2 regions of the Streptomyces sp. NPDC002935 genome follow, and region 2 is predicted to be linked to the other one. Evidence: riboswitches for the same ligand, from Rfam matches in the RefSeq annotation. Region 2 holds a riboswitch; the other holds the start of a gene.
What was found. A riboswitch is a leader RNA that binds a small molecule or an ion and turns the genes downstream of it on or off. The one in region 2 is predicted to bind thiamine pyrophosphate.

Region 1 (4,205 bases), on a different contig from region 2:
CGACGGGTCCGCGAGCAGTTCCGGATCCATGCGTGCGCCCGCCTCGATGAGCCGACGGCCCTGGGCGAGATCCCTCGGGCGGCCCACCGCCAGGAGGGCGACCAGCCGTGTCTCGCGGAGCCAGCACACCGACCAGGCGGCGCTGGAGGAGTCCCCGCGCCACACCAGGGTGTCGGCGGGCGCGTGGTGGCCGACGTACTGCACGAAGCGGCCGAACTGCTCGGACCAGAAGTACGGCACGGGGTCGTAGGCGGCGGGCGCCTCTCCGACGATGTTCAGGGCGACCGTGCGCGGGCCCTGGAGGGCGTTGTCCCAGTGATGGACGAGGAGGCGGTCCTCGTAGCGTCCCGACGGGAAGGAGGCGCAGTCGCCGACCGCGTAGACGTCCGGCAGGGAGGTGCGCAGGTGGTTGTCGGCGACGATCTCGCGGTGGGCGCCGAGCTCGATGCCGGAGCCGGCGATCCAGCCGGTCGCGGGCCGCGCCCCGATCCCGACCACGACGGCGTCCGCGGGCACCCGCGAGCCGTCGTCCAGGATCACCGCGCCGGGCTCGATGCGCTCCACGCGCGCGTTGGTGCGCAGCGAGGCGCCGCTGTCCGCGTACCAGGCGGCCATCGGCGCGGCCACCTCGGCGGGCAGCGCGCCGGCGAGGGGCCGGTCGGCGGCCTCGACGACCGTCACCGCGCAGCCCGCCTCGCGCGCCGCCGTGGCGAACTCGGCGCCGATCCAGCCCGCGCCGACGACCACGATGTCGTGTTGCCGGGCGAGGACGGGACGCAGCCGGTCGGCGTCGTCCAGGGTGCGCAGCAGGTGCACCCCCGGCACGCCTTCCGCGCCGGGCAGCTGGATGGGTTCCGCGCCGGTGGCGACGACCAGGACGTCGTACGGGACGGGCCCGGCGGCCGTGTCCAGTTCGTGGTCCCCGGGGCGTACGCCGAGTGCCTCGCGGCCCAGCCGCAGGTCGATGTCCAGGGCCTCGAAGTCGACGTCGAAGGCGGAGCCCTCGGCCTTGCCCAGCAGGACGGCCTTGGACAGCGGCGGCCGGTCGTACGGCTGATGCGGTTCCGCGCCGATCAGCGTGACGGTGCCCTTGAAGCCCTGCTCGCGCAGGGCGACCGCGGTCTGCACTCCGGCCATGCCCGCGCCCACCACGACGACCCGCCGTGCCGTGGGCTCCTGCGACTGAGACTGTGCCTGCGTCTGCTCGCTCACCTGATCACCTTAGACACCTGACAATTCGTCAGTCAGGGGGCGTGCTCAGTGACCTGTTCCACACGGTCTGTCACGCGCGGCTCTTCCACCACGCTCGTCCCCGTGCCTTGCCGCGACTCCCACGCCCAATTCTCCTCCAGTCGGACGCGGCCGTCGGGGAGTTCCACCACGAGGGACACGCAGTGGCCCGACGCGGTGGTCCCGTCGTGTTTGAGCTGCACGTACCGGAAGTCGAGGCGGTCGCCCTCACGGGTGCCCACCAGGTGTCCTCGGACGATGTCACCGCCCGCGTAGTCGGCCCAGACCAGGCCGTCCTCCTCGTGGTAGGCGAACCGCGTGCGGGTGCCCACCTGGCCCGGTGCCTGGTCGGCGACGGGGGCGAGGACAAGGCCGTCGAGCGATCGCGCCATGGGCGGAGGCTCCCTTACTGAGACGGGCGGGGGAGGGCTAGGGTGGCCAACGTAAAGCACTCGCGGGAGCCCGGACGCACCGGGCTGAGAGGGAGGCTGGGGCGGCCTCCGACCGTACGAACCTGATCCGGGTCATGCCGGCGAAGGGAGGGGCTGGACGCCTATGTCGCCTGCACGTTCGTCAGACGTCCTCGTCATCGGGGGCGGCATCATCGGTCTGGTGACAGCCTGGCGGGCCGCGCAACGCGGGTTCACCACCGCGCTCGTGGACCCCGAGCCGGGCGGCGGGGCCGCCCAGGTCGCGGCCGGGATGCTCGCCGCCGTCACCGAACTGCACTTCGGCGAGGAGACCCTGCTGGGCCTCAACCTCGCCTCCGCGCGCCGCTATCCGGACTTCGTCGCCGAGCTCACCGAGGCGACCGGCCAGGACCTCGGCTACCGCCGGTGCGGCACGCTGGCCGTCGCGCTGGACGCCGACGACCGCGCCCACCTGCGGGAACTGCACGCTCTGCAGAGCCGGTCGGGGCTGGAGTCGGAGTGGCTGAGCGGCCGTGAGTGCCGCCGTCTGGAGCCTATGCTCGCGCCCGGCGTACGCGGTGGTCTGCGGGTCGACGGCGACCACCAGATCGACCCGCGGCGCCTCGCACGGGCCCTGGTCACGGCGTGCGAGCGGGCCGGAGTGGTCGTGCACCGGACCTGGGCGCAGCGCCTGACCGTCGTGGGCGACCGGGCCGCGGGAGTCCTGACCACGGACGGCACCGAGCTCACCGCCGGCCGGGTGGTGCTCGCCGGGGGCAGCCTCAGCGGGCGTCTGGCGGGCGTCCCCGACGACGTCCTGCCGCCCGTGCGCCCGGTGAAGGGGCAGGTGCTGCGGCTGACCGTGCCGCAGCGGTACGCGCCCTTCCTGCACCGCACCGTCCGGGCCATGGTGCGCGGCAGCCACGTCTACCTGGTACCGCGCGAGAACGGCGAGCTGGTGGTGGGCGCGACCAGCGAGGAGCTGGGCTGGGACACCACCGTGACGGCGGGCGGCGTCTACGAGTTGCTGCGCGACGCCCACGAGCTGGTTCCCGGGATCACCGAGCTGCCGCTCACCGAGACCCGCGCGGGGCTGCGCCCCGGCTCGCCGGACAACGCGCCGCTGCTCGGCCCGACCGCGCTGGACGGACTGCTGCTGGCCACCGGGCACTTCCGCAACGGCGTGCTGCTGACGCCCGTCACCGGCGACGCGATGGCCCACGTCCTGACCACCGGCGAACTCCCCGCCGAAGCCCGCCCGTTCACCCCTCTGCGCTTCGGCGCCACCGCCCTCACGGAGCAGCCCGCATGAACATCGTCGTCAACGGGGAGCGGCAGCGGATCGCCGCGGGAACCGCTCTCGACGCGCTCGTCGCGACCCTCACCCCCGCACCGGCCGGGGTGGCCGCCGCCCTGAACGAAACAGTCGTCCCGCGCGCGCAGTGGCCGTCCACGTCCCTCGCCGAGGGCGACCGCGTCGAAGTCCTCACCGCCGTCCAAGGAGGCTGACCCATGGCCGACGATCCCTTCGTCCTCGGCGGTACGTCCTACGGGTCCCGGCTGATCATGGGGACGGGCGGCGCGCCCAGCCTCGACGTTCTGGAGCGCTCCCTGGCGGCCTCCGGAACGGAGCTGACGACGGTCGCGATGCGGCGCGTGGACGCGTCCGTGCACGGCTCGGTCCTGTCGGTGCTCGGCCGGCTCGGCATCCGCGTCCTGCCGAACACGGCCGGCTGCTACACCGCCGGTGAGGCCGTGCTGACCGCCCGTCTCGCGCGCGAGGCGCTGGGCACCGACCTGGTCAAGCTGGAGGTCATCGCCGACGAGCGCACCCTGCTGCCCGATCCGATCGAGCTGCTCGACGCGGCGGAGACGCTGGTCGACGACGGCTTCACCGTGCTGCCGTACACGAACGACGACCCGGTGCTGGCGCGGAAGCTGGAGGACGTCGGCTGCGCGGCGATCATGCCGCTCGGCTCGCCCATCGGGTCCGGGCTCGGAATCCGGAACCCGCACAACTTCCAGCTGATCGTCGAGAACGCGCGCGTGCCGGTGATCCTGGACGCGGGGGCGGGCACGGCCTCGGACGCCGCGCTCGCCATGGAGCTGGGGTGCGCGGGCGTGATGCTGGCCTCGGCGGTGACGCGGGCGCAGGAGCCGGTGCTGATGGCGGAGGCCATGCGGCACGCGGTGGAGGCGGGGCGCCTGGCGCGGCGGGCGGGGCGCATCCCCCGGCGGCACTTCGCCACAGCGTCCTCTCCCGTGGAGGGCATGGCGGTGCTGGACCCGGAGCGCCCGGCGTTCTGATCACCTGGGCGCGGGCCGTCGGTTTCCGGCCGGACGGGCCCGGCGGGTCTCCCCGGCGGTGCTCGCCGTCGGCGGGTGCCGCGGGTGCGAGTGTCCGGGCGTCTCCGGGTGCGACCCGTATGACGTGCGCCTCATGCCGTAGGACGGGCTTAGCGGTGAGGGTTGCCGCGGCTGGGCGGGGCGGCGCCGACGGCGGCGCAGGTTGTCGCGTTGTGGCCTTGCGGCGACGGACAGGGGTCTGATCGGACATCAGTGCGA
Region 2 (4,205 bases):
GAAAGGACGGGGCGGATGGAACCGGTGGTCGAGCGCCAGGAGTACGCGCTGGGCACGGTCTGCGCCGCGATCCCGATCACCGCGGGCAGTACCGCCGCGGCCATGGCCATTTCTCTCCCTTTCCACCAGGTCGACCGACTGCTGCCCGCGGCACGGAAGTTGCAGAGCGAAATCGGCAGGCTTCTAGGGACACTCGCCATCTCTATCAGTATCTGAAAACTCACTCCTTGTGATCCTGTGTGCACGGTGAGCAATATTTCCGCAGTGTCAGGGGAACGATTCCTGGCCAGTCGATGGCAAACGACGGGGTAGGCGATGCGCGAGTCGGTGCAGGCAGAGGTCATGATGAGCTTCCTCGTGTCCGAGGAGCTGTCTTTCCGCATTCCGGTGGAGCTGCGATACGAGACCTGTGATCCGTATGCCGTGCGGTTGACCTTCCACCTGCCCGGTGACGCGCCTGTGACCTGGGCGTTCGGGCGGGAGCTGCTGATCGACGGGGTGGGCAGGCCGTGCGGTGACGGTGATGTCCACATCGCTCCGGCCGACCCCGAGGCGTTCGGCGAGGTGCTGATCCGGCTTCAGGTCGGGTGCGATCACGCACTGTTCCGGTCCGGGGCCGCGCCGCTCGTCGCGTTCCTCGACCGTACCGACAAGCTGGTGCCGCTCGGGCAGGAGCGCTCCCTCGCCGGTTTCGACACGTCTCTCGACGAAGCGCTCGACCGCATCCTCGCCGAGGAGCAGAGCGCGGGCTGAAGCCCTGGAACCCCCGAGCGGAGTAACGCTTCCTCTCAAGGGGCGTGCGTGCCGGATGGTTTCGGCGCTTCCGGCGGACGGTTCAGTGTTTGCGGCGACGGCCCTTCCCGCTCCGTGCCGGTGTCCTGGCACCTGCGGGTGCCGCGGGGGCGGTCGCGGGCCCTTCACGGTCCGCGGCGACCACCAGGGCGGCCAGCGCGGTCGTCACCGGTACCGCGGCGACCAGACCGATCGAGCCCACCAGGGTGCGCACGATCTCCTCGGCGACCAGTTCGCTGTTGGCGACGGTGCCCACGCTGCTCTGCGCGATCGAGAAGAGCAGCAGCAGCGGCAGCGCGGCACCCGCGTACGCCAGGACGAGCGTGTTGACGACCGACGCGATGTGGTCGCGGCCGATGCGGATGCCCGCGCGGTACAGGCCACGCCGGCCCAGCGTGGGGTTCGCCTCGTGCAGTTCCCAGACCGCGGACGTCTGCGTCACCGTCACGTCGTCGAGAACACCGAGCGAACCGATGATGACTCCGGCCAGCAGCAGACCGCTCATGTCGATGGACGGGTACAGCCCATGGATCAGGCCGGTGCTGTCGTCGGTGTTGCCGGTCAGTACGGCCCAGTCGATGAAGACGGAGCCGAGGATGCCGATCAGCACCAGCGAGAGCAGGGTGCCGACCACCGCCACGGATGTCCGGGCCGACAGGCCATGACACATGTAGAGCGCGATCAGCATGATCGCGCTGGACCCTACGACGGCGACGACCAGCGGGTTCGAACCCTGAAGGATCGCGGGCAGGATGAAGAAGTTCAGGATCATGAAGCTGATGGCCAGGGCGATCAGTGCCATGACGCCGCGCATCCGGCCGACCACCACGACGACCACGGCGAAGATCCCGGCGAGCAGCGTCAGGGGCAGCTTCCGGTTCGCGTCCGTGACCGAGTACTGGAGGTCCTTGGGGGCGGAGGGCTCGTACGCGACGACGACCTTCTCGCCCTGGTGCAACTGCCGTGACTGGTCCGGCTGAACGATCTCGGTGAACGTGCGGCCTTTGTCCTTGCCGGTGTCGATCCGGATCGTCGCCTTCTTGCACTCACCCGTCGCCTGCTGCTGGGCGGAGGAGCCCTCGGCGGTGGAGGTGTCGCCCGTCGGGGTCTCCCCCGAGGCGTTCACGGACTTGCAGTCCACCTGGTCGATCGTGGTGACGGTCGCCTGCTGGGTCTGCCGGTCGAAGCCGACACCGGTGCGCTCGTGGGAGGGGGCGCCGCCGGGCCACAGCACCACGAGACCCACGACGACCGCGGCGGCGAAGGGGATCAGTACCGCGGCGATGACCTTGCGCAGGTGCTTGGAGACCGGCGCGGCGGGGCCGTGACTGTGCGAGTGCCCGTGCCCGCCTCCCAGACCTTCGCCGTGCCCGCCTGCCGGGCGCGGCCCGTGCCCGCCGTCGGCACCGTCATGGCCACCGTCCGGGCCATGACCGTGCCCGTGTCCGGTGCCAGAGCCATGTCCCTGGCCGTCGTCGGAGCCCGTACGGCGCGGCGGCTCGGACGGTGGGAACGGGGACTGCGGGGTCGTTGTCACCGACCGATCATCGCAAGAACGGCAAGGGCCCTCTGTTCACCGCGCCAAATATGACGCTAGCGTGGGGGCACCTTTGCACACGCGGGAGCTCGGAGCACCGGGCTGAGAGGGCGCTGACCTCCGTCTTCGCGATGTTTCACATGAAACATCGACGAACGGAAGCCGCTGCGTCGACCGCTGAACCTGTTACCGGGTAATGCCGGCGTAGGGAGTAGGTCTCATGACCAACAAGGACGTAAGCACGCCTGCCTCCAGCCAGACGGACGGAGCTTCCTCTCCGTCCCTGGACGGCGAGGCCGGGAAGTCCATCGGCTGGCACAAGGGGTACGTCGGGGGTACGCGTCCCGATCTACGGGTGCCGGTCCGGCAGGTGCACCTGACCAACGGGCAGTCCGTGACGCTGTACGACACCTCCGGCCCGTACACCGATCCGACCATCGACACCGATGTGCGCAGGGGGCTGGCGCCGCTGCGCGAGAACTGGATCATCGCCCGCGGAGACACCGAGGAGTACGCGGGCCGTCCCGTCCGTCCCGAGGACGACGGGATCAAGCACACGGCCCCGCGTGGGGGACTGCGCAACCTCGACGCGGTCTTCCCCGGGCGGCCGCGTCAGCCGCGCCGGGGGCGCGCCGGGCAGGCGGTCACCCAGCTCGCCTATGCGCGACGTGGCGAGATCACGCCCGAGATGGAGTTCGTGGCGATCCGGGAGAGCGTCGACCCCGAGGTCGTACGCGAGGAGATCGCCGCCGGCCGGGCGGTGCTGCCCGTGAACGTCAATCACCCGGAGATCGAACCGATGATCATCGGCAAGCGGTTCCTGGTGAAGGTCAACGCCAACATCGGCAACTCCGCGGTCAGCTCCTCCATCGAGGAGGAGGTCGAGAAGATGACCTGGGCGACCCGCTGGGGCGCCGACACGGTCATGGACCTGTCGACCGGCCGCAACATCCACACCACGCGCGAGTGGGTGCTCCGCAACTCCCCCGTCCCCATCGGCACGGTGCCGCTCTACCAGGCGCTGGAGAAGGTCGACGGCCGTGCCGAGGAGCTGACCTGGGAGATCTACAAGGACACGGTCATCGAGCAGGCCGAGCAGGGCGTGGACTACATGACGGTCCACGCGGGCGTGCGCCTGGCGTACGTGCCGCTCACCGCGAACCGCAAGACCGGCATCGTCTCGCGCGGCGGCTCGATCATGGCGGCCTGGTGCCTCGCGCACCACAAGGAGTCGTTCCTGTACGAGAACTTCGAGGAGCTCTGCGAGATCCTCGCCGCGTACGACGTCACCTACTCACTCGGCGACGGCCTGCGGCCGGGTTCCATCGCGGACGCCAACGACGCCGCACAGTTCGCGGAGTTGAGGACTCTCGGGGAACTCAACGCGATCGCGAAGCGTTTTCATGTACAGACGATGATCGAAGGCCCGGGACATGTCCCGATGCACAAGATCAAGGAGAACATCGACCTTCAGCAGGAGATCTGTGATGAAGCTCCGTTCTATACGCTCGGCCCGCTGACGACGGACGTCGCGCCGGCGTACGACCACATCACCTCCGGCATCGGTGCCGCGATGATCGCCTGGTGGGGCACGGCCATGCTCTGCTATGTCACGCCCAAGGAGCACTTGGGCCTGCCCAATCGTGACGACGTCAAGACCGGCGTCATCACCTACAAGATCGCCGCCCATGCAGCCGACCTCGCCAAGGGGCACCCAGGAGCACAGGACTGGGACGACGCGCTCTCCGACGCCCGCTTCGAGTTCCGGTGGGAGGACCAGTTCAACCTGGCTCTCGACCCGGACACGGCACGGGAGTTCCACGACGAGACGCTGCCTGCCGAACCGGCCAAGACGGCTCACTTCTGTTCCATGTGC

Region 1: linked by a shared signal. The riboswitch ahead of thiO (glycine oxidase ThiO) and the one ahead of thiC (phosphomethylpyrimidine synthase ThiC) in region 2 are both predicted to bind thiamine pyrophosphate.

What each region holds. Positions count from the first base shown of each region.
Region 1 is NZ_JBEXNW010000043.1:12,358-16,562, forward strand. It holds gene ABZX90_RS37930 (FAD-dependent oxidoreductase) at 1-1,212, opposite strand, end outside; gene ABZX90_RS37935 (hypothetical protein) at 1,245-1,622, opposite strand; TPP riboswitch at 1,675-1,788, shown strand; gene thiO (glycine oxidase ThiO) at 1,786-2,952, shown strand; gene thiS (sulfur carrier protein ThiS) at 2,949-3,149, shown strand; gene ABZX90_RS37950 (thiazole synthase) at 3,153-3,947, shown strand.
Region 2 is NZ_JBEXNW010000028.1:18,485-22,689, forward strand. It holds gene ABZX90_RS30840 (helix-turn-helix domain-containing protein) at 1-216, shown strand, start outside; gene ABZX90_RS30845 (SsgA family sporulation/cell division regulator) at 316-753, shown strand; gene ABZX90_RS30850 (YibE/F family protein) at 836-2,329, opposite strand; TPP riboswitch at 2,401-2,557, shown strand; gene thiC (phosphomethylpyrimidine synthase ThiC) at 2,550-4,205, shown strand, end outside.